4 regions of the Mesobacillus sp. QJM3NY_10 genome follow, and region 1 is predicted to be linked to each of the others. Evidence: predicted binding sites of a transcription regulator. Region 1 holds the regulator's gene; each other region holds the start of a gene.
What was found. Region 1 encodes LexA, which represses DNA repair genes until DNA is damaged. Its sites were predicted from a motif close to CGAACATATGTTCG; they were not measured.
Positions count from the first base shown of each region.

Region 2: a site for LexA is predicted at 3,470-3,483, ahead of addB (helicase-exonuclease AddAB subunit AddB). Genes of this name have one in related genera too.
Region 3: a site for LexA is predicted at 950-963, ahead of ruvA (Holliday junction branch migration protein RuvA). Genes of this name have one in related genera too.
Region 4: a site for LexA is predicted at 3,818-3,831, ahead of uvrB (excinuclease ABC subunit UvrB). Genes of this name have one in related genera too.

Region 1 covers NZ_CM149675.1:1,959,380-1,967,325, reverse strand. Annotated here, with positions in the region: gene tkt (transketolase) at 1-1,428, opposite strand, end outside; gene AC0VX7_RS09725 (DUF896 domain-containing protein) at 1,760-1,993, opposite strand; gene AC0VX7_RS09720 (YneB family resolvase-like protein) at 2,072-2,716, opposite strand; gene yneA (cell division suppressor protein YneA) at 2,741-3,055, opposite strand; gene lexA (transcriptional repressor LexA) at 3,210-3,833, shown strand; gene AC0VX7_RS09705 (hypothetical protein) at 3,997-4,200, shown strand; gene AC0VX7_RS09700 (ATP-dependent DNA helicase) at 4,406-6,334, opposite strand; gene AC0VX7_RS09695 (hypothetical protein) at 6,729-7,118, opposite strand; gene AC0VX7_RS09690 (hypothetical protein) at 7,129-7,545, opposite strand; gene AC0VX7_RS09685 (hypothetical protein) at 7,542-7,877, opposite strand; gene AC0VX7_RS09680 (ribonuclease FAU-1 family protein) at 7,889-7,946, opposite strand, start outside.
Region 2 covers NZ_CM149675.1:1,311,194-1,319,139, forward strand. Annotated here, with positions in the region: gene AC0VX7_RS06600 (hydrolase) at 209-544, shown strand; gene AC0VX7_RS06605 (class I adenylate-forming enzyme family protein) at 652-2,175, shown strand; gene AC0VX7_RS06610 (MFS transporter) at 2,193-3,347, opposite strand; gene addB (helicase-exonuclease AddAB subunit AddB) at 3,574-7,149, shown strand; gene addA (helicase-exonuclease AddAB subunit AddA) at 7,142-7,946, shown strand, end outside.
Region 3 covers NZ_CM149675.1:3,460,789-3,468,734, reverse strand. Annotated here, with positions in the region: gene AC0VX7_RS17535 (BofC C-terminal domain-containing protein) at 63-623, shown strand; gene ruvA (Holliday junction branch migration protein RuvA) at 1,042-1,650, shown strand; gene ruvB (Holliday junction branch migration DNA helicase RuvB) at 1,703-2,704, shown strand; gene AC0VX7_RS17520 (DUF2905 domain-containing protein) at 2,701-2,907, shown strand; gene queA (tRNA preQ1(34) S-adenosylmethionine ribosyltransferase-isomerase QueA) at 2,954-3,982, shown strand; gene tgt (tRNA guanosine(34) transglycosylase Tgt) at 4,037-5,176, shown strand; gene yajC (preprotein translocase subunit YajC) at 5,245-5,517, shown strand; gene AC0VX7_RS17500 (TIGR04086 family membrane protein) at 5,559-5,945, opposite strand; gene AC0VX7_RS17495 (DUF421 domain-containing protein) at 6,133-6,795, shown strand; gene spoVB (stage V sporulation protein B) at 6,851-7,946, opposite strand, start outside.
Region 4 covers NZ_CM149675.1:4,219,068-4,227,013, reverse strand. Annotated here, with positions in the region: gene AC0VX7_RS21380 (HAD family hydrolase) at 1-613, shown strand, start outside; gene AC0VX7_RS21375 (GNAT family N-acetyltransferase) at 600-1,007, shown strand; gene AC0VX7_RS21370 (helix-turn-helix domain-containing protein) at 1,153-1,719, shown strand; gene AC0VX7_RS21365 (EAL and HDOD domain-containing protein) at 1,860-3,101, shown strand; gene AC0VX7_RS21360 (CsbA family protein) at 3,447-3,680, shown strand; gene uvrB (excinuclease ABC subunit UvrB) at 4,002-5,981, shown strand; gene uvrA (excinuclease ABC subunit UvrA) at 5,989-7,946, shown strand, end outside.

The DNA.
Region 1 (7,946 bases):
TGGTTCGTGGGTAGGACCATCTTCCCCTACCGCAATGCTGTCATGTGTGAATACGTATGTTACAGGCAAGCCCATTAATGCAGCAAGTCTGATTGCCGGCTTTAAATAGTCGGAGAACACGAAGAATGTTCCGCCAAATACCTTAAGTCCACCGTGAAGTGCCATACCGTTCATCGCAGCACCCATAGCGAATTCACGAACACCAAACCAGATGTTACGCCCTTCGAATGAACCCGGGAAGAAGTCACCTGATCCTTTGATCATTGTTTTGTTTGATCCGGCAAGGTCAGCCGATCCACCGACCAGGTAAGGAAGGTTTTTCGCGATTCCGTTAAGTGCTTCTCCAGAGGAAGCTCGGCTCGCAAGACTCTTTCCTTCCTCGTATACAGGAATGTCTTTATCCCATCCTTCTACTAACTCACCCTTCATTGCCTTCTCAAGCTGGGCTCCCAGTTCAGGATATTCACTCTTATATTTTGCGAAAAGCTCGTTCCAAGCCTGTTCCGCTTGTTCACCTTTATTAACGATTTGCTGTTTGAAGTGATCATATACTTCACTTGGAACATGGAAGTCTTCTTCAAAAGTCCATTTATAAGCTTCCTTAGTAAGCTTCAATTCATCAGCACCTAGTGGAGCGCCGTGAACATCCGATTTACCTGAAAGGTTTGGTGAACCATAACCAATGACAGTCTTTACTTCAATCATAGTAGGACGATCTTCATCTGTCTTAGCTTCTTCAATTGCTTTTGCGATTTCTTCAAGGTTGTTGCCATCTTCGACGCGAATGTATTGCCAGCCATATGATTTGAATCTACCTTCAACACTTTCTGAGAATGACTTATCAAGATCTCCATCCAGAGAAATATCGTTTGAATCATAAAGCACGATCATTCTGCCTAGCTTCAAGTGAGCTGCCAGTGATGCTGCTTCAGCAGATACACCCTCCATTAGATCGCCGTCACCGCAAATGCTGTATGTATAGTGATCAACGAGATTATAGTTATCTTTATTGTAAACAGCAGCAAGATGGCGTTCAGCCATTGCCATACCAACTGCCATAGCAATTCCCTGGCCAAGTGGTCCAGTTGTCGCGTCTACACCAGCAGTGTGACCGAACTCAGGGTGTCCTGGAGTCTTGCTGCCCCACTGGCGGAACTGTTTAATATCATCCATTGTCAGATCATATCCTGCAAGGTGCAGCAAGCTGTATAACAGCATTGAACCGTGTCCAGCAGACAATACAAAACGATCGCGGTTAAACCATTCTGGGTTTTTAGGGTTGATGTTCATGTAACGAGTCCACAATGTGTATGCCATTGGAGCTGCCCCCATTGGCATGCCTGGGTGGCCGGAATTTGCCTTTTCAATTGCATCAATTGATAAGGTACGAATGGAATCAATTGAAAGCATATCAATTTCTTTAAACATTAAATACATCCTTTCTATAGGTACTGGCTACATCCTTAATATTATAGCGAGAGAAATTATTATACAACAAATTGTGCCTGAAAGAGACAGAAATGGCCGTATTGTTATCTATTTTGACACAAACTCGCTGTTGATATGTAAATGATCGCCTTTGTGGGTGAAAAAAATCCAAAGAAGTGATTTTTAGTGCGACGCATTATTACCTCTGGATCTTACCTGAGTCTAATTTCCACTTATTTAGGGAGATGAAACAAACTAGTCGATTATTTATCATAAATACAACAAAATAAAAATGGAATACATGTCGCATGTATTCCAAATTAGTATATATTTAATGAAGCTTATTCTTCGCTTTTTCTTCCTTGAGCTTATCAGGCGTAACGTCATTGCCTTCTGGATCCACAATGGTAACACCTTTAAGTGTATTGAGCATAGAAGACCGGAAAGACTGGAGATATTCTGCACGAAGCTTCGTCTGTTCCTTTGCTTCTTCTTCCGTCAACTTAGATGATTTTGCTTTCCTTGCCAGTTCATTGATTCTAGCAATTTTATCACTTGATAGCATTGTAAAGCTCCTTTGTAAAAAATTACGTCAAATGACATCTTACTAAAATTCTTGCGATTTTACAAGATTAGAGCTTCGTTATTCTTTTGTCTCTATGAACTCAAGGTATCTTCGGTTCACTGTTGCCTTAGATACATCGTACCCAAATCCTCTTAATGTGGCGGCAATTTCAGCAAATGTCAATCCATTATTCCGCAGCTTGACGATTTCCTCAACCGGCATCTCTTTCCGGTCACGGCCGGAATGCTCACCTTGATTTTTCAGATTGCGCTGTGGCTTATAACCATGCTCAATCGCTCGTTTCATGCCACGTTTAATCTTAATATTATGGATTTTCCTCTGATACTCTTCCACCATACTGACAATCTGCAGCACCATGGAATCTGATTCAGAAAGCTGGAGTTCTCCACTATGGGAGACACTATATAATTTTACATTTTCTTTTAGGATACAATGAAGAATCGCAACCTTGGCATTACCTCTTCCAAGTCTTGTTTCATCCTGGATGAGCAATGCCCCTATATTCTTGTCCTTGATCAATTCCAGCAGTTCCAGGATCCCTTCCCTTTCAAGATCATAGCCACTAGCTTTTTCTTTAATAATACTCGCTACTTCAAAACCATAACTGCTTGCCAGACGCAGTAACTCTTCTTCCTGCCTGACCAGCGAAGTTTCCTGCGTTTCCTTCGTTGTACTTACGCGGCAATAAATGATTGCTTTCATGTTGTCACCTTATTCTAGTCCAATCTATCTTTCTGCTCCGGCAATCTGGGTAGGCTCCATCTGTTCAGCCACAACAGGGATTACCAGTTCATCTCCCGGAAAGACTATTTCCCCAATAATTCCGTTTTCTTTTTCTACCCAGCTAACGAATTCATTTTCGGTAAAATTATGTTCGCTGGCAAACACCTCTGCAATTTCCCACAGTGATTGTCCTTCTTCTATAGTAACAGTTATGTATGCATCTTCGTTATTTAATTGCGCTTTTGCTACGAATGAAAAGATTAAGCTGACTGCAAGCAGGATCAAGGCATATGAATAGTTTTCCCAAAGTTTTTTCATTTACGGCACCCCTTAACGAATGTATGTTCGGTTAATTAATTTTATTATAAATCGAACGTTTGTTTCGTGTCAACTCAAAAATTCGAACTTATGTTTGTATCTGTGGAATAGACATGGTATAATTAGGACAAGAAAATATACGAGGTGCGTAAATATGACAAAGTTATCTAAGCGGCAACAAGATATATTTGAATTCATAAAAGGCGAAGTCAAGAAAAAAGGGTATCCGCCATCTGTACGCGAAATCGGTGAAGCGGTTGGGCTTGCATCAAGCTCCACTGTCCACGGACACCTTGCAAGACTTGAGAGCAAAGGCTTGATCCGACGCGATCCTACTAAGCCGCGTGCAATAGAAATCCTGGAAATAGAAGAAGATAGCCGCATTCCTAAATATAAAGTGGTTAATGTACCTGTTGTCGGTAAAGTAACAGCTGGTATGCCGATCACAGCCATTGAAAATGTAGAAGAGTACTTCCCTCTTCCTGATCGCCTTGTTCCACATGATGAGCAGGTTTTCATGCTTGAAATCATGGGTGACAGTATGATTGAAGCAGGCATCCTCGACGGTGACTATGTTATTGTTAAGCAGCAAAAGACTGCTAATAACGGAGACATTGTTGTAGCAATGACAGAGGATGATGAAGCAACAGTTAAGCGTTTCTTCAAGGAAAAGGATTATTTCAGGCTCCAGCCGGAAAACCCTACGATGGATCCAATCATCCTACGTAACGTATCCATACTTGGTAAAGTAATCGGTGTATACCGGCATATGCATTAAAAAAGCAAGCGGGCTCCGCTTGCTTTTTTTCTTTCTATTGAACTTTTATCATATGAGACTAGCACATTTATTAGAAAAATAGGTAGAGACCCTAACAACTTGTCCTTCTCCACATAAGATATTGTGTAAGTATCTTTCATGATGGAAAGGAGTTGAGTTTCTAATGGGATACAATCGTAATGACAATGATGTAGCAGGCGTATTTTACCCTAACCGTGACAGAGACAGAGTCAGGGCAACTGTTGATTTTGATGACCTTTGCCGTGCTGTGCGCCGTTGTTTGATCGAGGATTTAGTAGCCGGTGCACGGGATGATCGAGATGACGATCGTGACCGCCGACGCAGAAAGTGCGGTTGCAGAGACTAACACCTATAAGAAAAGCTCCAGCGCCTTGGTCAGCCCCGACAAGCGCTGGAGGTCCTGACAGTGAAGTCGTTCTTTGACTTCATTGGCAGGACCGAAGCGACTCGAGGGGCTAGGCGCTGGAGCTGGACAATTCTCGAAGTGAAAATTTTATACTTTCTTATCCAGCCAGAAAAATCCCGAAAGGATTAGTCCTTTCGGGATCTTTTTATTTCCATTGAATATTTTGAACAGGCAGTACACCTTTTAACTCTTCATAGTACGCAGCTTTTTGATTTTGATTAAGCCATACATGTACGGTTCCGCTATCTTGATTGGTTCTGATCAATCGTCCCATTCCTTGTCTTAGGCGTAGGAGCATATAGGGTATATCTACCTCAGCAGCTGGATGATCCGCATGCTTTCTTTTCGCCTGGAAGACTGGGTCATGAGGCGGGAATGGCAATGACGAAATGATGACTTGAATCAGTGACTCTCCTGGTACGTCAAGGCCTTCCCACAGGTTGAAGGAACAGAGAACAGAATCGACGTCATTCTGGAATTCCTTTACGGTTTCACTGATTTCGCGGTCTCCCTCAAACAAGATAGGGAAACTCCATTCTTGTTTTTCAGTCCATGCCCGGAATCGTTCCATTTCTTGCATAGAAGAGAACAGTACAAGCGAGCTGCCATTCTTACTAATAATGTCGTCCCCTATTTTGTTCCATTTCTTTAGTTCATCATCCTCGATGTGTGCTACGAATTCCATTTGCTTTTCATAGTCGAATGGTGAAGCTACAGTAAAGGATGAGTATGTTTCAATTCCAAGGCTTTTCGCTATATAGCTGAAGTCTCCAGCCTGGGACAGGGTCGCTGAAGAAAATACAAACGGGATGTTTTGGGCAAATACTTCTTTTTTCAATATATCCTCAACGAGTCGAGGCATGATGACTAGAGATGTTTGCACTTCATTCTCTTCTAGCCAGAAAATCCCTTCGTCGTTCTTTAAGAAAATTGAAAGACCATATGCAAAAAACTCGAGGTATTCTTCCATGATTTTTAAATGGTATTCGTCAATCAGGAACATTTCCGAGTCAAATACTAGCTGGTCCATTAAATCGGAAACCTTTTTCTCCAGGGTTTCTGCATTTCTCCTGATACTCGGCAGCATTGGTACTTCTTTTCGATTAGACCCTTCTATTGAAGAAGAATTTTCCACTAAAAGGTCAAACCATGCATCATGAAGCTCTATAATATCCTCAATTAAGTAAAGAGATTCCTCTCGAACGTCCTGGTGCATATATCCCGTCAGTACAGTTGTCAAAGTTTGTGAGTTGAACCTGTATGTGAGCCCCTTTTGCGCTGCGAACTCAAGCAAGTGCCCCTCATCAAAAATCACTGTACTTGCTTCTGGAAGCAATGGCATCTGCCCTTCCCGTTTACGAGAATCTTTCGTCCAGACATGCTCCATGTAAAAGTCATGTGAGCAGATAATCAAATCGCCTGCATGACGATAGTAATCACGGTTCAATGTTTGGCCGCAGCGGTGACGCCAACTGCAAGTTGAGCATTGCTGAAGGGGATCCCAGGCCATTGATGCCCATTTTTCATTCGTGACCCATGGATATTCTTTTCGGTCGCCATAACGAGTGAATGAATTCATAGAGACCCCTTCATCAAAGATGAAATCTGGCAGCTGGTCATGGACGTCCAGGATTTCTTTTTCATTTGATGTGTTTGAAAGGTCATCAAGCTTCTTCACGCACACATACTGCTCTCTCGCTTTTGCCAATCGGACATCGACCTTCAACCCTAACGCCTTTTCGAGCTTTTCGATATCCCCGCCCTCTTTTACGAGCTGCTCGATCAGTGTTTCATCAGAGCAGGAGACAATCGCCGGCTTGCCCATGTATCTTGCGTATAGAATGGCATAAATGAGATAGACGAAGGTTTTTCCGGTGCCGACGCCAGCTTCGGCGAAAACAATTCCTTTATTCTTAAAGGCCTGCTCCACCTGGAATGCCATATAAATCTGCTCATCACGGAGTTCATAGCCCTTTTCAGGCAAAATATCGTAAAAGACATCACCAATGTAATCCCCTAATAAATCAAAGAATGTATCGTTTTTACTTATTGTAAATGGAAGTTTATTTGTCATTCAGGTTCTCCTCGACTATTGATTCCGGCAAAAAAGCCAGCTTTTATCATAACAGATAATCAGTCATTTAGTGAAAGAAATGAAATATAAAATATAGGTAAAAACCACAATTCCATTATTAGGAACTAACTGTTAAAATAATCCTGAACCTAATTGATAGGAGTTTTTATGCATGTGAAACAAGTGAGATGGATTAATGTCAGGCGAAAATGAAAAACAATATTATAAAGAATTTACTGACTCGGAATCTAAAACTTCCAACTTGATATGGAGGGAGTACAAGAAGTATGAAAAGAAATGATTACATCATCCGTCAGGAAAATCCTGACGATTATTCAGGGATAAGAGAGAATTCTGTAAGTTAGTTTAAAAAGTGAGGAGAAATGAAGCGACTTTACCTCACCTCACTTTTTTTAAACAATAAATCATAAAAAGTAATGCCAAGAGCCAATCCCAGCGGAGCTCCAAAGTCCAGATTATCAAGCCGTTCAGGCCAAAATAAATAGTTTGATATGTAAGAAACAGTCATTAAGAATACAAACGTTCCCGCGAATTTCAATATCCGCCTTTTAATATCAATCCCAGGCAATTTCTTAATATTCATAATGACGAGGATCATTTGAAAAAGCCCAAATAACAGCAAGAATATAACAAACCCAATTACAAATCTAAAGGAATTTGGCGTGTCGATATCTGTTAATAGAATGGAAATCGTAACAAGCAGGCCTATTAGAAATACTGAATATAGTATGATTGTAATCCACTTCTCTTTTTTGTTTTCCATTGTCAATCTCCTACTCCCCAGCCAACAATTCAGTTTCAAGAACCTCGACTTGCTCTTTATCTGTTAACCTTCCGTAACCCTCATTTTCTTTATCACTGATAATCGTAGCCGTTTCCCCTTCAAACCATATCCGATAATGATATAATCTTTCTGGCATATTCTTTTCTTCCTGAATGAAGAACGTGGCGAGTATATCCTCTTTTCTAACCATTTCAGCTTTTGTATTTGGTGACCATTTGACTTCATCTAAGGCTTGCTGGATCTTCTTCAGCCTTTCATTTGAGACAATGATCTTTTCTTCACCATCATTTAGGCCCTCTTCAGATATTTTTTGCACATCTATCCTCGTGAGCTCCGGTTCAAAACTGGCACTACACCCTGCAATGCAAAGGAAAATCACAAGTAACCCTATAGTAAGTTTTTTCATCTCAATCCCCAGTCCTGTTTACCGCCTAAAAAATCAATCAGTTGATAGTCTTCTTCTGCCATTTCCTTAACCGAGGTGATCACTTCAAGAAACCGCTTGTACAATACCTGAATCTCCGGCTGCTGATTTATGATTTGAATGGAGTCATTATAGATTTTCTCATTCTTATAGATGTGTATCTCCAGCCATTTCGTTTTATCCGTCTTGCTTTGGAGATGAAGTGCCTTTTCGTCAATGAATCTAGAATAAATACCCTCTGCTTCTTGCTGGATTTTTAGGTATTCTTCTTCTTTGTCAGACTTTATATGGTAACTATATAATTTCACAAACACTTTTACACCCCTCAAATCCGTCGACTAGTTAGCCTCTGTTCCAAACACTCTTTATGTACCTTCGTTAAA
Region 2 (7,946 bases), 650 kb from region 1:
CCCAACTGGTATTAAAACCGATTCAACTGGTATTAAAACTGTCCCAACTGGTATTAAAACTAATTGTTCCCACTGCAATTGGCCAAAATGTGCTCTAAAATGCCAAAACTGCATTGCATATCCAACCTTTTGCTTCCCTGTAATCACTTTAGGGTTAAATCCCCTCCAAAAGTGGTAAATGGTATTAAAAAAGGATGAGGTGCTGTACATGGAAGAAACAAAGCAGAAGTACTATTTTAATATAGAAAGCGGTGAGGTCCTGGACACGCCGGCTGAGCCAGAGGGCCATTTATTCACGTTAATCGCGACAGGGGAAGAAATCAAGGATCTGCGCGAATACCTGGAGATTAACTATAAAGCAGACTGGGCAACATACGGAAATTCTCATCTGCATCCTTTCAAGGACCCGGACCGTGAACATGCTGAATATGACTTTGCGATGAAGGAAATTTACGCGATGGTCTACAAACTGGGTGATGCTGAAGCGAGGAACCATGTGAAAAGCATGGGGATATTTACGGAAGAAGAGTTAAGTGGCTTATAAAATTTTGACACCATAGCTGATGCTGTGGTGTCTTTTGCATATGTAACTATACTGTAACTCCCTTTTCTTAAAATTAACCCATCATGACGAGTGAAGGAGAGATTGCGGTGAGGTGGGAGCTCGACTGGCTTGAATCTAGAGCGGGATTGACACCTGATGCAGCTGCGATTGCCGATGCAGGGACGGATCAGGAATGGTCATACAGGGAAGTCAATGATCGGGCGAAAGCAATCGCGGTGTGGCTTGGTGAAAAGGGTGTCAAAAAAGGCGACAGGGTTGCGCTGCTTGCGCTGAACGGAATCAGTTACTTTGATTTGCTGTTCGCCTGCGGGAAAATTGGCGCCATTTTTGTGCCGCTGAATTGGCGGCTATCCCTCGATGAGCTGGCATATATCATAAAAGACTGTGAACCCAGTTTGCTGGGATTCCATTCCAATTTCACGAAAGAAGTGACAATGATTTGGGAACACGAGGATCGTTGCATCCAAATCAACAGCTCACGTTACGACCAGCTGTTTGACGTAAATGTTAGCCAAGATGCTGAAAAGGTGAAAGTGGAGGAAGAAGATCCGCTTGCGATGATTTATACAGGCGGAACGACGGGAAAGCCAAAAGGGGTTGTTCTGTCACATCGGGCAATCATCTGGAATAGCATTTCCACGATCGCCAGCTGGAATCTGACGAATGAAGACCGAACGGTGACATATTTACCATTATTCCACACGGGAGGGCTGAATGCTCTTTCCGTTCCGATCCTGATGGCAGGGGGCACCGTCGTCCTGGCCAATGATTTCACACCGGAAAGCGCAATTAAAAATTTAATACAGCATCAATGCACAATTGTCCTGTTTGTCCCGACGATGCACCATATGCTTGTAAAATCTGATTCCTTTCATAAGGCAGTATTCAAGGATATAAAGCTATTTTTATCAGGGGGAGCGCCATGCCCGCTCGAAATTTATGAAGCTTACAAACAGAAGGGTATTGCCTTTAAGGAAGGGTATGGACTGACAGAGGCTGGCCCAAATAATTTTTACATAGACCCTTCAGAGGCGGATGTAAAAAGGGGCTCAGTGGGCAAGCCGATGTTGTTCCATAATATCAGGATCCTGAATGAAGACGGCAACGAGACTGGAGCGGATGAGGTCGGTGAACTCGCCATCCAGGGGAATCATGCATTTTCTTTTTACTGGAAAAATAAGAACGCGACCGAAGACACATTGAAGGATGGCTGGCTCTATACAGGTGACCTAGCGAAAAGAGATAGAGATGGCTATTACTATATTGTCGGCCGAAAAAAAGAGATGATCATCACGGGCGGTGAAAATGTGTACCCGCTCGAGATTGAACACTGGATCTGTTCCCATCCTTCTATCCGTGAGGCTGCCGTGGTCGGTATGCCGGATACAAAATGGGGAGAAGTCGTGACTGCGTTCATTGTTCTTGAAGAGGGAGCCGTTCTGGAGGAGCAGGAAGCCAAAATGCATTGCAGGAAGAAGCTCGGCGGCTATAAAATTCCGAAAGTAATCCATACCATTGGCCAGATGCCCAAGACACATGTCGGGAAAATTGATAAAAAGCAACTGAAAGAAGATGCGTTGTCTACTTCCGGCCAAAAGCCTGTCAGCTAAAATAGAAGAAAGGCATTTCAGCCAGCATTTGCTGACTGAAATGCCTTTTTTTGAATTAATATGCAAAGTCCGATATTAACAAAGAAGAGTGAAGACAAAAGAATCATGACTCCGCTGAATGGCAGGAGAGCAGCAACTGGCGGAGCGAGGCTGGCGCCGGTCAGCAGGATAAACGAATAGAGCGACAATGCTTTTGCCCGCTGGCTGCTGCCGTAAAAGCCAATCAAGGTAATGACGGTCGGGATGACGAGTGAAATCGATGAAACAAAAAAGATGGAGAAGAAAATCAAAGCTCCGGTAGAATGGAAGAAAAGCAGCAGGAGCGCGCTTGTTGACCCGATGGCCAATCCGAACATTAATGTCCGCAACTCGCCCCATCGATCCATCAGTTTACCTGTGAAGAGGGAAAGAGAAGCGCCAATCAATCCAACAAGCCGGATCATCAGCAGGTCTGATTCAGGACCGTTAAAATAACGGCCAATTGCATCATAGAAAGCGATAATCGCAAACAACAGTGAGAATGAAATACTATAGCATTTCATCAACCGAGGCTCTTTTAACAATTGAAAAAAGATTCTCCATAAAGGCTTGCTTTCTACCGTCTGTGGTGGTGATTCTTTCAGCAGGAAAAAAGCGGCAGCAAACAGAATAAAATAGACAGCTGAGAAGAAAAAGAAGACGCTGTTCCAGGAAAAAACATCGGCCAGAAAGTCACTGGCAACCTGCCCGAAGATTCCAGCAATCAAAAATCCAGTATTGATCAGTACAACAAGGATGGTCCTCTGCCGAAAATTGAATACATCATAGGAGTAGGCGAAAGCAACTGAAGCGAAGGTAGCCAGAGTGATTCCCTGGAGCGAACGGGCGATCCACAAACTGGCGGATCCTGCAGAAAAGCCGACGCCCAGTGTCGTCAGTGCTGAGGCCAAAAGTCCGAACACGAGGATTTTCCTTCTCCCTGTGAAATCGGATACCGGCCCGAATGAAAGCAGTCCGCAGGCATAGAAAAAAGTAAATAGCCCTCCGGCCAGGACAACGTGGGATTCGGCGATCAATAGGTCATCCGCAAGAACGGAATAAATGGGAATCAGCGTATAAATATTACTTGCGACCATGATGGCGCAAATTGTCAGTAAGATGGAAGCCTTGTAAAAAAAGGACATGGATTTCATGTATATCACCTGCCATCACTAACATATGAAGCCACCGTTGATTTTGCAGGTTGTTTTGGCAAAAATTAACGGGCTTCCTGCTTCCAAAATGGCCTGAAAAAAAGGTATAATGAATGATATATAGAACAATCGTTTGGTATGGAGAAGGCGCATGAATATGAAGCGCCTTTTTCAATTTTAAAAGTGATACAGAGATAGATATTTTAAGAGAGAAAGGGGAAGTCAGATGTCTGTACGTTTAGTACTCGGGCGCTCGGGAAGCGGCAAGACCGAGATGATCATAAATGAAATCAAGGACAGGCTCATTTTCGACCCCCAGGGGGATCCGGTAGTTTATCTTGTTCCTGAACAAATGTCATTCCTTTCCGAATACAGATTGTCCACTGACCCTGAGCTTGGGGGGATGATCAGGGGGCAGGTATTCAGCTTTCCGCGCCTTGCCTGGAGAATCCTGCAGGAAACAGGCGGATATACTCGCCAGCATTTGGATAGCGTCGGGATCAGCATGATGATCCGCAAGATCATTGAGGATAAAAAAGATGATTTGAAAATCTTCCAAAAGGCAGCGGATAAAAATGGATTTGTCCAGCAGATGGAGCAGATGCTGATTGAGTTCAAACGCTATGCGATTAACCCGGATGAGCTCACTGGAAAAATGGAGGAAAGCTCCGCAGGCAATAAAGCGCTGAAGGATAAAGTCCATGATCTTGAGTTAGTCTATCGTCAATTTGAAGATGAACTATTCGGCAAATATATCGATTCAGAGGATTACTTTAAACTGCTTGCCGAGAAAATCCCTGCCTCACAATATTTAAAAAATGCGGAAGTATACATCGATGGTTTTTACAGCTTCACTCCCCTTGAATTGATGATTATTGACCAGCTGATCGGCACATGTAAAAGGGTGACGATTGCGCTACCCGTCGACCAGGGTTTTAAAGATGCTCAGCCTGACGAGCTGCATTTATTCAGGATAACTGGAGAAACCTGTTCAACACTGTATGACATGATTAGGACAAAAGGCTATGAGCTGGAAGAAGATGTCGTGTTGACAGAGCAGAGACGTTGGCAGGATGAATCCCTTCAGCACCTTGAAAGAGAATTTGATTCCAGGCCTGCCGTTAAATATAACGGAGAGGCTGCGATCCATATCGCCCAGGCTGCCAACAGAAGGGCAGAACTTGAAGGAGTTGCGCGCAAGATTCTCGGACTTGCAAGGGATAATGGTTACCGTTACCGTGATATTGCGGTTTTGATGAGAGGCAGCGAATATCGCGAAGTGCTTGAAACGATCTTTGATGATTATGGGCTTCCATACTTTATCGACCAGAAGCGGAATATGCTTCATCATCCATTGATTGAGCTGGTCCGTTCCAGCCTTGAAACGGTATTGGGTAACTGGCGTTATGAACCTATTTTCCGGGCTGTAAAAACTGACTTATTGTTTCCGGATGGCATTAATCTGAACAAGATGCGCGAACAGATGGATGTGCTGGAGAACTATGTACTTGCATATGGCATCCAGGGAGTTAAATGGACGAAAAAAGAACGTTGGAAATACCGAAGGATCCGCGGCCTTGAGTATGACAGTGTGGCCCAGACAGATGCAGAAAAACAGACAGAACAGGAACTGAATGATCTGCGGCTGTTGATTACTTCTCCGCTGCTGCGGATGGCCCGCCGCTTGAAGCGCGCTGACACGGGAAGGAAGCTTTCGGAAGCAGTCTATTTATTCATGGAAGAGCTTGATATTCCGGCTAAGCTCGAAGCATGGAGAATGGCGGCTGAGCAGGAAGGCAAGCTGGTAGAGGCGAGAGAGCATGAGCAGGCCTGGAATGCAGTGATCAACCTGCTTGATCAATTCGTCGAGATGCTTGGTGACACGAAAGTTGTGCCTAAAAAGTTCGTGACGATTCTTGATGCTGGCTTTGAATCTTTAAGATTCTCACTCATTCCACCGGCAATTGACCAGATATTGGTTGCCGACCTTGAAAAAACAAGGCTTGCCGATGTTAAGGTCGCATTTGTGATCGGTGTCAATGAAGGTGTTCTGCCTGCGAAGATGTCGGAGGAGGGAATTTTTGCGGATGATGACCGGGAGCTTTTGCAGTCAAAAGGCATAAAGCTTGCCCCAAGCAGCCGCACGAAGCTGCTGGACGAAAACTTCATTGCTTATAAGGCATTTGTGACGCCATCAGAACAGCTGTATATCAGTTACCCTATAGCCAATGAAGAAGGGAAAGCTTTGATGCCATCTTCATTTATTAAGAGGATTTCTGATCTTTTCCCTGAGCATCAATCGCACTTCTTCCTGCCAGATCCATCGGAATTGCCGGAAGAGGAGCAAATAGAGTACGCAGCTGGAGAAAACGTTGCTCTGTCTTATCTGACATCCCAGCTTCAATTGAAGAAGCGCAATTATCCAGTCTATGATTTTTGGTGGGATGTGTATGATTATTATTTAAACAATCATCAATGGGCTGATACTGCACGCAAGGTTCTTTCAAGCCTATTTTACGAAAACAGGACGAAGCAGTTGTCCGAAGAAGTCACGAAGGAGCTATATGGTGATGAAATCCAGGCCAGTGTATCAAGGATGGAATTGTTCAATAGCTGCCCATTCTCGCACTACGTACAGCATGGATTGAAGCTGCGTGACCGCCAGATCTTCCGTCTTGAGGCTCCGGATATCGGTGATCTGTTCCACGCTGCGTTGAAGGAAATTGCCGAGACCGTCATGCAGCAAAACCTCAGCTGGGCCCAGCTTACAAGAGCCCAGGCTGAAGAACTGGCGAAGGATGCAGTCCAAAAGCTGGCTCCTAAATTGCAGAATGAGATTTTGCTAAGTTCGAACAGGCACCATTATATCAGGCAGAAGCTGCAAAATATCATCAGCCGCGCATCGCTTGTCTTAAGTGAGCATGCAAAGGTCAGCGGATTTTCGCCAGTAGGCTTGGAGCTTGGTTTTGGCCGCCAGGGAAAACTGCCGCCACTTGCTTTTTCGCTTAAAAACGGTACCAGGATGGAACTCATGGGCCGGATTGACCGCGTCGATAAAGCAGAGGACGACAAGGGAATGTACCTGCGGGTCGTCGATTATAAATCGAGCGTGAAGGATGTTAATTTGACGGAGGTTTATTATGGTGTGGCCCTTCAGATGCTCACCTACCTGGACATTATCATCACTCATTCGCCATTGTTGGTCGGCAAGGCTGCTGACCCAGCGGGAGTCCTGTATTTCCATGTCCATAACCCGATTGTCAATGCATCAAAAATGCTGACTCTTGATGAAATTGAAGAGGAAATCCTCAAACGCTTTAAAATGAACGGATTGCTGCTAAGCGATGAAAATGTCATCAGGATGATGGACAAGGGACTGGATACAGGTAGCTCCCAGATTATTTCCGCAGGTTTTAAAAAGGATGGAAGCCTGCTGAAAAGTTCGAAGGTTGCCAGCAAGGAAGACTTTGACCACTTGCGGCAATTTGTGCGCCATAAGTATGTTGAGACCGGTAACAGGATCGTCAGCGGAATCGTCGATGTTGCGCCGTATAAGCTTAAGGACAGGGCACCATGTACATTCTGTTCTTACAAGCCGGTCTGCCAGTTCGACCAGGCAGTGGAATCGAATGACTTCAGGAAGCTTCCAGTCATTAAAAAGGAAGACTTGCTAGCGTCACTTCGGCAGGATCAAGACATTAAGGCAAACGACGGCTTGCCTGGAGTAAATGATCGATTGGAAGAAATCAAGAAACTGGATATTCTTGCATCAATTGGAGAGGAGGAAGAGGATCTTGGCTAAAACAACTATACCGCCAGTACCGGAAGGGGCAACCTGGACGGAAGATCAGTGGAAGGCAATCATGGCATCGGGACAGGATATCCTTGTTGCAGCGGCAGCAGGGTCGGGGAAAACGGCAGTGCTTGTTGAGAGAATCATCAAGAAAATCACTTCGGAAAGCAATCCGATTGATGTTGATGAATTGCTCGTAGTGACATTCACCAATGCCTCTGCGGCTGAAATGCGACACAGGATAGGGGAAGCGCTGGAAAAAGCAATCGACAGCAACCCGGCTTCGACTCATTTGAAAAAGCAGCTTAGTCTCTTGAACAGAGCGTCTATTTCAACACTCCACTCCTTCTGTCTTGAAGTGATCAGAAAATATTATTACCTAATCGATGTGGACCCAGGTTTCAGGATCGCTGATCAAACCGAAGGGCAGCTGCTTAGGGATGAAGTGATTGAGGATCTGTTCGAAGAAGAATACGGAAAAGCAGATAATCAGCACTTTTTCAACTTGGTGGATGCGTTCACGAATGACCGCAGCGACGAAGGCTTGAAGGACATCATTGTCGACCTGTTTGATTTCGCCAGATCCAATCCATCTCCTGATGCTTATCTGGATTCAATTGTTTCAATGTATGATGCGGCAGGCAATGCTGCGATTGAGGACCTGCCTTTCACAGAAGTGCTCATTGCGGATATTGAACTTCAGCTTGAGGGAGCGAAACAGCTTCTTGAAAAAGGGATGGAGATTGCCAAAATGCCAGGAGGGCCAGCACCAAGGGCCGTTAATTTTACCGAAGACCTCCATGTGA
Region 3 (7,946 bases), 1.5 Mb from region 1:
GGCTAAACTATTATTGGAAAAGAAATCGAACAAATTTTAGCAAATAAGAGAGGTGGACAGCAATGGCTTCAATCCAATTATTAAAAGCGTTCAGTACAGCTGTTATGCTCCTAATGGGTCTATCGGGATACAGTTTAGTACTTCAGACAAAGCCGGTTTTTGCTGAGAAGCCTGAAGAAGCAGTCCATGAAATCAATGAACCTCTTAAGGTCACAATCATTTTGCAAAGAGTTTATCTTGATGGTGAAATGAGTGAGGAACGTATTGAGGAAACGATTTGGTCAATGGAAGACTTTTGGGCCAAATATGATGAATGGCAGCTAGTAGATATCGAAGCGGAAAAGGCTGTGTTCAGACAGGAACATGATGATATATCGCCGCTATTGAAGGCAAATGGGTATTTCGGGTTGTCAGATGAAGGGGTACTTACTATTTTTAATGGAAGGCCTGATGGTTCGAATATCATTCAATCGTTTTTTCAAATCGATCTTGGCAGACTTGAAAGTATTAAACGAGATCAATTGAAAAAAGGGATTCCAATCCGTAATAAACAATGCTATGAAGAGGTATTAGAGACTTTTAAACCATATACGGTGAGGGAAAACAGTGAAGAGCCGGGCTGACTGGCTCTTATTTGTGTTTCCTAAGGTTTCGGAGAGATTTTATTACTGGAAAGTAAAAATTTATCCACTTAGATTAGTGTCTAGCTCCAGCGCCTAGCCCCTCGAGACGCTTGTCTAGTGTCGCCTCCTAGAAACTCCGAAACTTCAACTCCGCCGGCAGAAGCAAAAAGCGCTTCTTTGTCGAAGTCTCCAGTTTCTGTGTTTCTGGACAGTCGGCTATACTTTTCGATTTCGGTCCTGCCAATGAAGTCAAAGAGCGACTTCACTGTCAGGCCCTCCAGCGCTTGTCGGGGCTGACCAAGGCGCTTGCGCTTTTCTTATAAAAATGATCATACGTTCGCCTTTTTGTATATTTTTATTCATACCTTTTAAAAGAGTATGTTAAAATGAGTTACAGCAAAGCAGAGGGGCGAGAGTATTGTATGAATTCATAAAAGGTACCGTCGATTTCGTCGGTCCTGAATATATAGTCATTGAAAATAGAGGGATTGGATATCAGATCATGACACCAAATCCATTTGTATTCACGAAAGAAGCAGGTAAAGAGATTTGTATTTTTACATATCATTATGTCAGAGAAGATCTGATGGCCCTCTATGGTTTTAAGAATCGTGAGGAAAAAGCACTTTTCACAAGACTTTTGAATGTCTCGGGAATCGGTCCGAAAGGGGCACTGGCCATCCTTGCGTCCGGAGAACCGGGTCAAGTGGTTCAGGCAATTGAAAATGAAGATGAATCGTTCTTGGTCAAATTCCCTGGAGTCGGCAAGAAGACTGCGAGACAAATGATCCTTGATTTAAAGGGAAAGCTGCATGACCTTGTGCCAGATTACTTCCCTAACCTTTTCAATTCGGACGAGGTTGCAGCAACCATAAGCCAGTCGACTGAGTTTGATGAAGCAGTATTGGCACTGAAGGCACTGGGCTACTCAGAAAAGGAAATTCGCAAGATCACTCCAGAGTTGAAGAAAGAAAATTTGACGACAGACCAATATATCAAGAAAGCATTACAGAAGCTATTAAAGTAACGCTGTGTTAAAAATGATCTGTTAACCAGCTTATTAGAAAGGTGAGAAACAGATGGAAGAACGAATCATCTCCAGTGAAGCGGGCGACCAGGATGTTTCATTTGAGCAGAGCCTGCGTCCGCAGACACTCAGGCAATATATCGGCCAGGATAAAGTAAAAGCAAATCTTGAAGTGTTTATTGAAGCGGCCAAAATGAGGCGTGAAACGCTGGACCATGTATTGCTCTATGGACCGCCTGGTTTGGGCAAGACAACGCTGGCGGCAATCATCGCCAATGAAATGGGCGTCAATCTTAGGACGACTTCCGGACCGGCAATTGAGAGGCCAGGAGATCTTGCAGCTATTCTGACGGCATTGGAGCCTGGCGATGTCTTGTTCATTGATGAAATTCACAGACTCCCAAGGACGATTGAGGAAGTACTCTATCCTGCCATGGAAGACTTTTGCCTTGATATCGTCATTGGGAAAGGGCCAAGTGCCCGATCCGTCAGGCTTGATCTCCCGCCGTTCACGCTTGTTGGTGCGACAACGCGCGCTGGTTCGTTGTCAGCTCCATTAAGAGACAGGTTTGGAGTTTTGAGCCGTTTGGAATACTATAATGAGAAACAGCTTACTGATATTGTCGTCAGGACAGCTGAGCTATTGGAAACCGACATTGACTGGTCTGCCGCTCAGGAGCTTGCGAGAAGATCGAGAGGGACACCGAGGATCGCCAACCGCTTATTGAAGCGAGTACGCGACTTTGCACAGGTACGTGGAAATGGCGCCGTAGAGCAAACTCTTGCCCAGGAGGCATTGGAACTGATGCAAGTAGACCGCTTGGGACTTGACCATATAGACCATAAATTGCTCAAGGGCATCATTGAAAAATATCGCGGCGGACCGGTTGGTTTAGAGACTATTTCCGCAACCATTGGCGAAGAATCACAGACGATTGAAGATGTGTATGAACCATATTTATTGCAGATCGGGTTTTTGCAGAGGACACCAAGGGGAAGAATTGTAACGGAGGCAGTATACCGACATTTTGAAATGGAGGTGCCTGAACGATGACAGGTGCAGCTAAGTTCGTGATGATCGCGGGGGCAGTCATTTTCATCATTGGCTTTATCATGCAGTTTGTCAATTTAGGAAGACTGCCAGGAGACATCGTCATTAAAAAAGGCAACACGTCCTTTTACTTCCCAATCGTGACATCCATTCTGGTAAGCATCATTCTATCAGCCATTTTTTATTTTATCGGCCGGTTCAGATGAGCGGCCTATTGACAAAATATAAAGAAAACTTAGTAAGGGTGACAACATGAAAGTAGACTTGTTTGATTTCCATTTGCCAGAGGAACTAATTGCCCAGACTCCGCTTGAACAAAGAGCGGAAAGCAGGCTGATGGTCTTAAATAAAGAATCGGGCAAAATAGAACATGATGTTTTCAAGAACATCAAAAACTATCTGAATCCGGGTGATTGCCTCGTCCTGAATGACACAAAAGTTCTTCCGGCAAGGCTTTTTGGCATGAAAGAAGACACGGGAGCAAAAATTGAGGTCCTACTCCTGAAACAGCTCGAGGGTGATGAGTGGGAAACGCTTGTCAAACCAGCGAAAAGAGTGAAGGAAGGCACAAAAATCGTCTTTGGCGATGGATTATTGACCGCAGAATGCACAGGGGAAGCCGAACATGGCGGCAGGAACCTTAAGTTTTCATTTGACGGTATTTTCTATGAAGTGCTGGAACAGCTTGGTGAAATGCCTCTGCCTCCTTATATCAAGGAGCAGCTGGAAGATAAGGACAGATACCAGACCGTTTTCGCAAGGGAAAGAGGTTCTGCAGCGGCCCCTACGGCTGGCTTGCATTTTACAGAAGAATTGCTCGATGAAATAAAGGAAATGGGCATCCATATTGCTTTTATCACTCTTCACGTGGGTTTGGGAACATTCAGGCCTGTCAGTGTTGATTCGATCGAAGAGCATGACATGCATTCTGAGTTTTACCAGGTGACTGAAGGAACAGCATTGCTGTTGAACTCTGTACGCGAGCAGGGCGGACGTATCATTACCGTGGGAACAACCTCAACGCGGACGCTCGAAACCATTGCCGCAGCCAATGAAGGTAAATTTGTCGCTGAAAATGGCTGGACCAATATCTTCATATATCCTGGATATGAGTTCAAAGCCATCGATGGGATGATTACCAATTTCCATTTGCCGAAGTCGACGCTCATCATGCTTGTGAGTGCTTTGGCTGGACGCGATAATGTCCTTAATGCCTATAATCATGCAGTAGAGGAAAGGTATCGCTTTTTCAGCTTCGGCGATGCAATGTTGATCCTATAGTTTTCATGCTTGAAAAATAATAATGAATTTGTACTTCTGGAAGGAGCTTAAACATTGTCAGCAATCCGTTACGAATTAATTAAGACCTGTAAGCAAACAGGAGCAAGGCTTGGTCGTGTACATACGCCTCATGGGTCCTTTGAAACTCCTGTCTTCATGCCGGTAGGTACACTGGCTACTGTTAAAACAATGTCACCTGAAGAATTGGTTCAAATGGGTGCAGGAATTATCCTGAGCAACACTTACCATCTATGGTTAAGGCCAGGTCATGAAATAATCAAGGAGGCAGGCGGCCTGCATAAATTCATGAATTGGGATCGTGCCATCCTTACAGACTCAGGTGGATTCCAGGTATTCTCTTTGAGCGAGTTCAGAAAAATCGAAGAGGAAGGCGTCCACTTCCGCAACCATTTGAATGGGGACAAGCTTTTCCTTTCACCGGAAAAAGCGATGGAAATCCAGAATGCTCTCGGGTCAGATATCATGATGGCATTCGATGAGTGCCCGCCATACCCTGCAGAATATGATTACATGAAAAAGTCGGTAGAACGGACCTCCCGCTGGGCAGAACGCTGCCTGACAGCGCATCAGCGTCCACAGGACCAGGGATTATTCGGAATCGTCCAGGGCGGAGAATATGAGGAATTGAGAAAGCAGAGCGCGAAGGACCTTGTTTCCATGGACTTCCCGGGTTATGCTGTCGGGGGCCTTTCAGTCGGCGAACCGAAGGATGTCATGGACAGAGTGCTGGAATTCACCACACCGTGGCTGCCAACGGACAAGCCGCGCTATCTAATGGGGGTAGGTTCACCAGATTCATTGATTGATGGTGCCATCCGCGGAATTGATATGTTCGATTGTGTGCTGCCAACTCGTATTGCCAGGAATGGCACATTGATGACGAGCGAGGGAAGATTGGTCGTCAAGAACGCGAAATTTGCGCGTGACTTTGGACCATTGGATCCGAACTGTGATTGCTATACATGCAAAAATTACAGCAGGGCTTACATCCGCCACTTGATTAAAACGGATGAATCGTTTGGAATTCGACTTACTTCTTACCATAATCTCTATTTTCTGCTAAAATTAATGGAGCAGGTCAGACAGGCAATCCGTGAAGACCGTCTGGGGGACTTTAGAGAAGAGTTCTTTGAGCAATATGGCTACAATAAGCCGAATGCCAAAAACTTCTAAATAAACTGCTTTTAACAAGGCTGTTTCGCTATGCGGATAAAGCCTGACTATGAAAGGAGGGGAAATGAATGGAAGGATTATTAGGTACAGTATTCCCGCTATTGCTGATGTTTGTATTGTTCTACTTTTTACTGATCCGCCCTCAGCAAAAGAGGCAAAAAGCGGTTCAGCAAATGCAAAGTGACTTGCAAAAAGGCGATAAAGTAGTAACAATCGGCGGTTTGCATGGAATTGTTGATGCACTTGATGAAGGCACTGTTGTCATCAAATGTGGAGACGGAAGCCGTCTTACATATGACCGCGCGGCGATTCGCGATGTCAAAGAATCAGCAGGACTATAAGTTAAATGATAAAAAAGAAGCGAACTCTGTTCGCTTCTTTTTTATGCCTTTGATGGACCGCCAACGATGTTTACCCCGAGGATACCGCCCATCATCGCCGTAAGTATATAGCAAATATGGTAGATAACTTGTTCGAGCGAGAATAAACTGTCATAACCCAGGTATTGGAACAGGAAAATAATCAAAGAATAAGCCAGCCCTGTAGCTCCCCCGATCATCCAGCCTTTCTCTTTGCCGTTTCCGCCAGTAATAAAGCCGCCGATGAAAATCGATAAAAAAGAAATAGATGTCATGACGTATTGAAGCGAAGATTCTTGGACGGAGGTGAACTTTAAAAGAAGAGAAAATATAAAGCTGCTTACGATTGCCAACAGGAATATTGCAATCACCCCGTACAGGACTGCCCTGCCTAAACTTTTAGATTCCATTAACCCCTCTCCTCTCTAATCTATTCCCTCTAAACGGGAATTGCCTAGTACAAGCATATTCATGACAAAGGACAAATAGAATCAGTTTTATTCAGCAAATACCTTAAAAATTAACTGAAACAATAAGTATTATTTTAATTCTGAGTAAAAGACTAAAGAGGAATGCTGCGTGAAGGGCGGGGGAAAAGTGGAACAGTATTTCATCATCCTTTTTAGGACAATTCTCCTTTATTTGGTGATTCTGTTGATTTTTCGTTTAATGGGAAAAAGGGAAATTGGTGAGTTGAGTATCCTGGATCTGGTTGTCTATATCATGATTGCTGAGATGGCATCCCTGGCGATAGAAAATACGAAAGATCCCTTGGTCAATACTCTTCTTCCAATCAGTATATTTGTCATCATTCAAATTACACTGGCCATGCTTTCGCTTAAAAGCAAAAAATTCAGGGATATTGTGGATGGAAAGCCGACAATTATCATTAATAAAGGAAAAATAGATGAAAAGGCGATGAGATCCCAAAGGTATAACTTTGATGATTTGCTTCTTCAACTGCGTGAAAAGGATGTAGGCAATATCGCTGATGTTGAATATGCAATTTTAGAGCCTTCAGGGACACTTTCCATTTTCCAAAAGGGTCAGGGAAACCAGGATGGACAGGAGGACAATGGAAGTCTTGCCCTGCCATTAATCGTGGACGGAGAAATCCAGGAAGATAACCTTTCTTTGATAGACAAATCAAGAGCCTGGCTGCTTCAGGAGTTAGAGGAAAAAGGATATAAAGAAATTAAGGATATTTCTTTTTGCAGTTTTCAAAATGGTGAATTCTATATCGATGTGAAAGACACATAAAAACGTGGACGGAATTCCACGTTTTTTATGTGGTGATTTTTAAATTTTAAGCCTTTTACATAATGGACTTTTTGAAAAAAGAAAATATGACAGACCGGATGCGGAGAAGTTCATTCTTCCTGATCAAGCCAAAAGCAATAGCGAGAACGATGTAGAGAACGGCCATTGATACTGCGCTGGACAATACTTTAACAGTAAGTCCAATGCTTTCGTCCAGCCAGTCCCAAAGCAGGAATCCCAGCGATCCCGAAAGTATGATCAGAGCAAACATCTTAATATAATCCTTTATATAGAAGGTGAAAGAAACAGCCTTAAGCATTGTAGCGAAGTGAAGAAGCGTGATCAGAACAATTCCCATTACCATCCCAAGGGCTACACCATTGATGCCAAAGGCAGGCTGGCTTGCCAACAGGAAAATGACAGCTGTTTTGGCAAGGTTCCCAATCAGACTGTTAATCATTGCGGCCCTTGCTAAATCAAGAGCCTGCAGGGCTGCCTGCAATGGGCCCTGGAAATAATAGAAGAGGAAGAATGGTGCCATTAGCTTTATGAACTGTGCCCCATTAGCTGTTCCATACATTAACGTCATTAACGGTTCGGCCAATACGTAAAGGACGACGACAGCAAGGCCGCCTGTTAAAAGAGAAAAACGCAGAGACTGCTGTAAAAGATGTTGTATTACTTTTGTATTTTTCTTTGAGTTTGCTTCGCTAATCGCCGGGACAAGGGAGGTCGACAGCGAATAGGTGATAAACGATGGCAGTAATAATAATGGCATGGCGAAACCAGTCAATGCTCCATACTGTTTTGTTGCCGCCACTGCCGCAACACCGGCGATTGCCAGGCTGTGCGCAACAACAATCGGTTCAAAGAACCAGGAAACCGAGCCAATCATTCTCGAACCAGTTGTTGGCAATGCGATTTTCATCAGATCATTAAATGTCGATTTTCCAGAATTGACGAATTGGAAAAAGTTTTTCCGCAGTGGGAATTTCTTTTTAAGCTTAAAGGTGGTCATCAGATAAATTAAAGAAATTAGCTCCCCCAGTACTGATGCAATCATGGCACCGGCAGCAGCATATTCGATGCCATACGGCATGAAGGCTTTTGTCAGGACGGCAATCAAGGTTATCCGCACAAGCTGTTCAATA
Region 4 (7,946 bases), 2.3 Mb from region 1:
TATTGATGAAAAGTACGAACGCTATAAGACTGAATTGAAAGGGATAGACAAGCAGCGTTATAAAAATAGATTTATTGAATTGGATGCCCGCGGGTACGTATGGAAGGACAAAGTATACAGGCAGCTTTTAAAGGAATTTAACGTAGTGGACCTGACATGGGAAGAGCTGTTAGAAGATTACATAACAAATTTCAAGCATTCGTGTGCGGGATTCCAAAACCTGCATGAGGTTCTTGGGCAACTAAAGCAAATGGGTATGAAGCTGGGCATCATTTCGAATGGCAAAACCCAATTCCAGATGGCCAATATAAAAGCTTTGGGAATCGAGGGTTACTTTGATTCCATCAAGATCTCGGAAGCAGTGGGATTGAGGAAGCCAGATTCCCGAATCTTCCAGAAGGGGATGGAAGCTCTTTCGGTATCAGCAGCTGGCAGTATATTTGTAGGTGACCATCCTGAAAATGATGTGACAGCGTCCAAAAGGGCTGGAATGATTGGGATTTGGAAGCGAGATGACTATTGGCATAGTGCGGAAGCGGATTTTACCATCGAGGAGCTGGAAGAATTGTTAGGTATTATACAAAAAGGTGTTGAACAGAATGACCGATTTTAATGTTTCATACGATCCCCCGAGCCCCTTAGACTATATCAATCTTCGTCTTGAAGCAGGAATGAGCGGGAAATCGCAGGAGGCGGCGGAAATCGGACTGCAGAATTCATTGTTTTCTGTTACTGTTTATGATGAGTCGACGTTGGTGGCGATGGGCCGGATCATTGGTGATGGTGGCTCATTTTTTCAAGTAGTCGATATCGCCGTTAAGCCTGCCTATCAGGGGAAGGGGCTTGGAAAACTGGTGTTGAGGGGGCTTATGAAGTACCTTGATCAGCATACATATGAAGGCTCGTATGTGAGTCTGATTGCGGATGCCCCGGCTAACAAGCTGTATGAACAATTTGGTTTTGACTACACTTTTCCTAATTCCTATGGAATGTATCGAAAGTACTGAGTAGTCCTATGTGGAAGAATATACCTGTGTAATTTGTTGTTGGGAAAGTAGAATTTATACCGTAGCTAGTATTCTTCTTGAGCATTAAATGTGGTTTAATTAGCCAAGCGAAAAAAAGAAGTAGTAATTTTGGATAAAAGGATGGTTGAGCTCTAAAATGAAGTACGCACCTGAAGATTTACAGATGATCAAAGACCAGCTTGGCAGCCAATCATTATCTACTATTGCCAGAAGGCTGAACCGCAGTATCACTGCCCTAGAAGTGAAGATTACGAGATTAGGGCTCTCCCACACAAAATCCTACACAGGAATGCTTACAGCAGGAGAACTTGCTAAAGTCCTCAAGATTGACCGAAATACCGTCATGCAGTGGATTCTTAATCATGACCTGGATTCCCATCTGCGGATTACCCGCAGCAAGAAGAAATTCACATTTATCAACACCGATGATTTTTGGGCGTGGGCAGAAAAAAACCGCCATAAAATTGACTTTTCCAAGCTCGAACCTGACGCACTTCCTCCTGAACCCTATTGGGTAGCAGAAGAACGTAAAATTCCACGGCAAGTAACGAATTACAAAGCATGGACCAAGCACGAAGAAAATCTCGTCCTTGAATGGTACTGCTGCGGAAAAACGCTGGCAGAGATCTCTGATATGCTCGGGCGGACAAGAGAGTCCATCCGTAAAAAAATCAAACGCCTCACTGAATGAATTTATTATGAAAAAGCCTGCAATATATGGTAAATACTTTAGACTCTTGTAATACTTGTAAAATAATAGTATATTTTTCCTACAATAGTATTGTTTAATATTTACAGAAATATCGTCTCACGTCCGCGGGAGGAGTCTTTATGGATACTTATGTTGCGAGGCAGCCTATATTTGATATAAATGAAAAGACAGTTGCTTATGAATTGCTATACAGGAACAGCTCGGTCAATAATTATCAGCACACTGATGGGGACCAGGCTACAACAGATGTAATCGTAAATAGTTTCTTGAATATTGGTATCAAAGAATTATCGAATGGCAAGCCTTGTTTTATCAATTTTACTGATAAACTATTAAAACTGGGTGTGCCTTCCTATTTCAATCCCTTATCCATCGTTGTCGAGATCCTGGAAACTGTGGAGCTGAATGAAGACATCCTGGGGATTTGCAAAGAACTGAAGGAGCATGGATACACGATTGCGCTTGACGATTTCTTTGTTTCGCAGTGGAACGACTTGACTGTTCGAATTTTAGATTATGTAGATATTATCAAGATTGATTTCCGGACGACAAGCCGAAGTGACAGGCAGGAAATGATCCGTTTTATTAAGGAGCATAACATTCAGTTTCTTGCTGAAAAAGTCGAAACGATTGAAGAGTACATTGAGGCAAAAGAAGACGGATTCGTCTATTTCCAGGGTTTTTATTTTAGCAAACCTGTGATCCTGAACAGCTATGATATCCCATCCTACTATCATTCGTATTTTCAGATTTTAAAAGAAATCGAGAGTCCAGAGCCTGATCTTGAAAAGATTAAGGACGTTATCGAAAAGGATATTTCTCTTTCCTATAAACTTCTGAGGCTGATCAATAACCCGGTTTTCAGGCCAAGGAATGAGGTTTCCTCCATAAAGCAAGCCATCATTCTATTAGGACTCAATGAAATCAAAAAATGGATTTATGTTTTGGCGATCAGGGGAGCCGACAAAGGTTCGGGCGGTACCAAGGAACGGGAAATCATCGAGCTATCGCTAAAGCGCGGGAAACTAGGCGAATTGATCGGCAGGAAGGTAGGCAGAGAAGTGCTGGCGTCAAAATACTTCCTGCTTGGTATGTTTTCCTTGATGGATTCCTTACTGCACCATCCGATGGAGGAACTGCTAAAAGACCTGCCGTTAAGCAATGAGCTGAAAGATGCCTTATCCGGTGAAAAGAACGACGAATACGTCATGCTCCAATTTTTAAAAGACATCGAACACGCCTTTCACGAAGATGTGGAGCTGACCTTCAATCCAACCACTATGCCGGTGGAAGAGCTATTCAGGCTCTATGGCGAGGCGAGTGACTGGGCGACCAAGGTTTTAAGTGAAGTGAATATATAAATAATGAGCATGCATCCGCATGCTTTTTCTTTTAGGCTCTTTTCTCAAACTTTGTTGCTTTTAAATACAAAATTGGAGGTAACGTTGCCATTCTCCTAAAGCCGATTTTAACGTAATATATCCCCATTTTGTAGGTCGGTATTAAATTTGCATGCTCTTTTCTCATTTTAACAACACTCTTTACGGAAACAGCCTTTTTTTATGCTGATTTAGTAAAAGCAACAATCAATGCGAAAACAAACTTCTTTTAAGAGGATGTTTCTTGTAACCAGCCTCTAAAAAAGTTATATTTTAAAAAGATGATTCTAAATTTTCGTTATTTCTCTGAATGAGGTGTTTAATCAATTGGTGCTGAAATATTTGTCCGCACTGTTCCTGCCTGGTTTCATGGTTGTGTTTTTCACAAGGGTTGCCTATAACCACATCCTTGCGCTCGTATTGACGGTTGCGTTGATTGCGGCTTCTGTTTATAAAGGGTATACAGATTCCTTCCTGCTGATTGTCGTCGATGCCTTTTCATTGACTGTCGGTTTCTATTTTGCTAACAGGATGATGAAGCGCAACAAGAAGCAGTCATAATTTAAAAAGTAAGCCTGTCGGATTGTGTCCGGCGGGTTTTTCTTATTGTAAAAGGAATAAGTCCACTTCAATCAAACGTTTGATTAACGAGGATTCGACAATCTCCAGCATCACCTTATAAAACTTAGAAACTAATTCGAATGTTTGTTCGCGTTTTGTTGGTTTGTTTTCCCTTCTTTGTGGTAGAATGAGGATATGACTTTTTGACAACTATGTAAGGCTTATATATAGGAAAGCTCTTTTTGAAAAAGTTTCTGAATCAAAGAATGCGACTAAGTTTACGAAAAGAGCCTAGAAATTTAAATTACAGGAGGCTTTTCTGTGAAGGACCAATTTGAATTAGTCTCGAAGTATTCTCCGCAGGGAGACCAGCCTGCGGCAATTAAAGAGCTGGTACAAGGAATTCGCGATAACAAGAAGCATCAGACGCTTCTTGGCGCGACAGGAACAGGGAAGACGTTCACGATTTCCAATGTGATCAAGGAAGTGAACAAGCCGACGCTTGTCATCGCCCATAATAAAACCCTTGCCGGCCAGCTGTACAGCGAGTTCAAGGAATTTTTCCCGAACAACGCGGTTGAGTATTTCGTCAGTTACTATGATTACTATCAGCCAGAGGCTTACGTGCCGCAGACGGATACATTCATTGAAAAGGACGCGAGCATCAATGATGAGATTGACAAGCTGCGCCACTCGGCTACATCGTCGCTATTCGAGCGCAAGGATGTCATCATCATTGCCAGTGTTTCCTGCATTTACGGTCTCGGTAATCCGGATGAATACCGCGACATGGTCGTGTCACTCCGGACAGGTATGGAAATTGAGCGGAACAAGCTGCTCCACAAGCTGGTCGATATCCAGTATGAACGAAATGATATCGACTTCAAACGCGGGACGTTCCGTGTCCGCGGCGATGTCGTCGAGATTTTCCCGGTCTCACGTGACGAGCATTGCATGAGGGTCGAGTTCTTTGGCGATGAGATTGACCGGATCCGTGAGGTTGATGCGCTGACTGGCGAGATCATCGGCGAACGTGACCATGTAGCGATTTTCCCAGCTTCCCACTTCGTAACCCGTGAGGAAAAGCTGAGGGTTGCGATCGAGAACATCGAAAAAGAGCTGGAAGAGCGACTGGAAGTAATGCGCGCCGAAGAAAAGCTTCTTGAGGCACAAAGGCTCGAACAGCGCACAAGGTATGACCTTGAGATGATGCGTGAGATGGGCTTCTGCTCCGGCATCGAAAACTATTCGCGCCATCTGACCTTAAGACCTGCTGGTGCGACTCCATATACTTTGCTTGATTACTTCCCGGATGACTTTTTGATTGTTGTTGATGAGTCGCATGTTACATTGCCGCAAATAAGGGGAATGTTTAATGGAGACCAGGCTCGAAAACAGGTGCTGGTTGACCACGGTTTCCGCCTGCCGTCGGCAATGGATAATCGTCCGCTCACATTTCCTGAATTTGAGAAACATATTAATCAGGCAGTCTTTGTATCAGCTACACCTGGTCCATATGAATTGGAGCACACTCCAGAAATGGTACAGCAGATCATCCGTCCGACAGGTTTGCTTGATCCGACCATCGATGTACGACCAATTGAGGGCCAGATTGACGACCTGATTGGCGAAATCCAGGAACGAGCCAACCGTAATGAACGAGTGCTGATCACGACATTAACGAAAAAGATGTCCGAGGACCTGACCGATTATTTGAAGGAAATTGGCATAAAAGTGCAGTATTTACACTCTGAAATCAAAACCCTGGAACGGATTGAAATCATCCGCGAGCTGCGGCTTGGCAAATATGATGTTCTCGTCGGAATCAATCTGCTAAGAGAAGGACTTGATATTCCTGAAGTTTCACTCGTGGCCATTCTCGATGCCGATAAGGAAGGCTTCCTCCGTTCTGAAAGATCACTCATCCAGACAATGGGCCGTGCAGCCAGGAATGAACGCGGGCATGTCATCATGTATGCAGACAAGATGACGAACTCGATGGAGCTGGCGATCGGTGAGACGACGCGCCGCCGTGCCATCCAGGAAGCATATAATGAAAAACATGGCATCACACCCCAGACCATCCAGAAGGAGATTCGCGATGTGATTCGCGCAACGATGGCTGCAGAGGAACAAGAAGACTACAATCCGTCAGAGGGTATGAAGAAGCTCACAAAGAAAGAGCGCGAGCAGGTAATATTCAATATGGAAAGAGAAATGAAGGATGCGGCAAAGGCTCTCAATTTCGAACGGGCAGCCGAGTTGCGTGACCTCATTCTTGAGTTAAAAGCGGAAGGATGACGATAACATGGCTATGGATAAACTGATAGTTAAGGGCGCCAGAGCTCATAACTTGAAAAATATAGATGTCACCATTCCGAGAGATAAGCTTGTCGTGCTGACAGGACTTTCCGGTTCAGGAAAGTCCTCGCTGGCGTTCGACACCATCTATGCTGAAGGGCAGCGCCGTTATGTAGAATCATTGTCTGCCTACGCTCGCCAGTTCCTCGGCCAGATGGACAAGCCGGACGTAGATTCAATTGAAGGATTGTCCCCGGCGATATCGATCGACCAGAAAACGACGAGCCGAAATCCCCGTTCAACAGTTGGTACGGTGACAGAGATTTATGATTATTTGCGTTTGCTATTCGCTAGGGTGGGACGGCCAACCTGCCCGGTGCATAATATAGAGATTTCATCGCAGACAATCGAGCAGATGGTCGACCGTGTGCTCGAATATCCTGAAAGGACAAAGCTGCAGATCCTTGCTCCGCTTGTTTCCGGAAGGAAGGGGACACACGTCAAAGTTCTTGAAGATGTGAAAAAACAAGGCTATGTCCGTGTCCGTATTGACGGTGAGATGTATGACCTCGGAGACGAAATTGAGCTGGAGAAAAACAAGAAGCATTCGATTGAAGTTGTCATCGACCGGATTGTCGTCAAGGAAGGGATTGCTGCCCGATTGGCGGATTCGTTGGAAGCCGCGCTCAAATTAGGGGACGGCAATGTGCTGATTGATGTAATCGGGGAAGAAGAATTGATGTTCAGCGAAAACCATGCCTGCCCGATTTGCGGCTTCTCGATCGGCGAGCTTGAGCCCCGGATGTTCTCATTCAACAGCCCATTTGGCGCATGCCCTGAATGTGACGGTCTCGGTGCTAAGCTGGAGGTAGACGTTGATTTAGTCGTTCCGAACAAGGAGCTTTCATTAAAACAGCATGCAATCGCTCCGTGGGAACCGACAAGCTCACAGTATTACCCGCAACTTCTTGAGGCGATCTGCAATCATTATGGAATCGATATGGACGTACCGGTAAAAGACCTCCAAGATCACGAAATGGATAAAATCCTTTACGGCTCAGACAAAGACCGGATTTATTTCCGCTATGAAAATGACTGGGGCCAGGTTCGTGAAAACTATATTGTTTTCGAGGGTGTCCTTAAAAATATAGAGCGCCGCTATAAGGAAACAGGATCTGATTATATCCGCGAGCAGATGGAAAAGTATATGGGCGAGCATGCCTGCCCAACTTGTAAAGGATACAGGCTGAAGCGTGAAACGCTAGCTGTTCTTGTTGACGGCCGCCATATCGGTGAAGTGACGGCATTGTCGGTAGAGGAAGCACACCAATTTTTCCAGAGTCTTGAGCTTTCGGAAAAAGAAATGAAGATTGCTAATATGATTTTCCGTGAGATTACGGAACGTCTTGGCTTCTTGATCAATGTTGGGTTGGATTACCTGACGATGAGCCGCGCGGCTGGAACGCTATCCGGTGGTGAGGCCCAGCGGATCAGGCTGGCAACCCAAATTGGCTCACGCCTCACTGGTGTCTTGTATATCCTTGATGAGCCATCCATTGGTCTTCATCAGCGCGACAATGACAGACTGATCGATACGCTGAAAAACATGCGAGACATTGGCAATACGCTGATTGTCGTTGAGCATGACGAAGATACGATGCTCGCGGCGGACCACCTGATTGATATCGGTCCTGGAGCAGGTGTCCATGGTGGTGAAATCATCTCCCAGGGAACCCCAGCAGAGGTTATGGATGATCCAAACTCACTGACAGGTCAGTACTTGTCAGGTAAAAAGTTCATCCCGCTGCCAATTGAGCGCCGCAAACCGGATGGCCGTTATATCGAAATCAAAGGCGCCAAGGAAAACAATCTTAAAAATGTCAATGTGAAGTTCCCGCTTGGAACCTTCATGGCCGTGACAGGTGTTTCCGGTTCCGGTAAAAGCACACTGATCAATGAGATCCT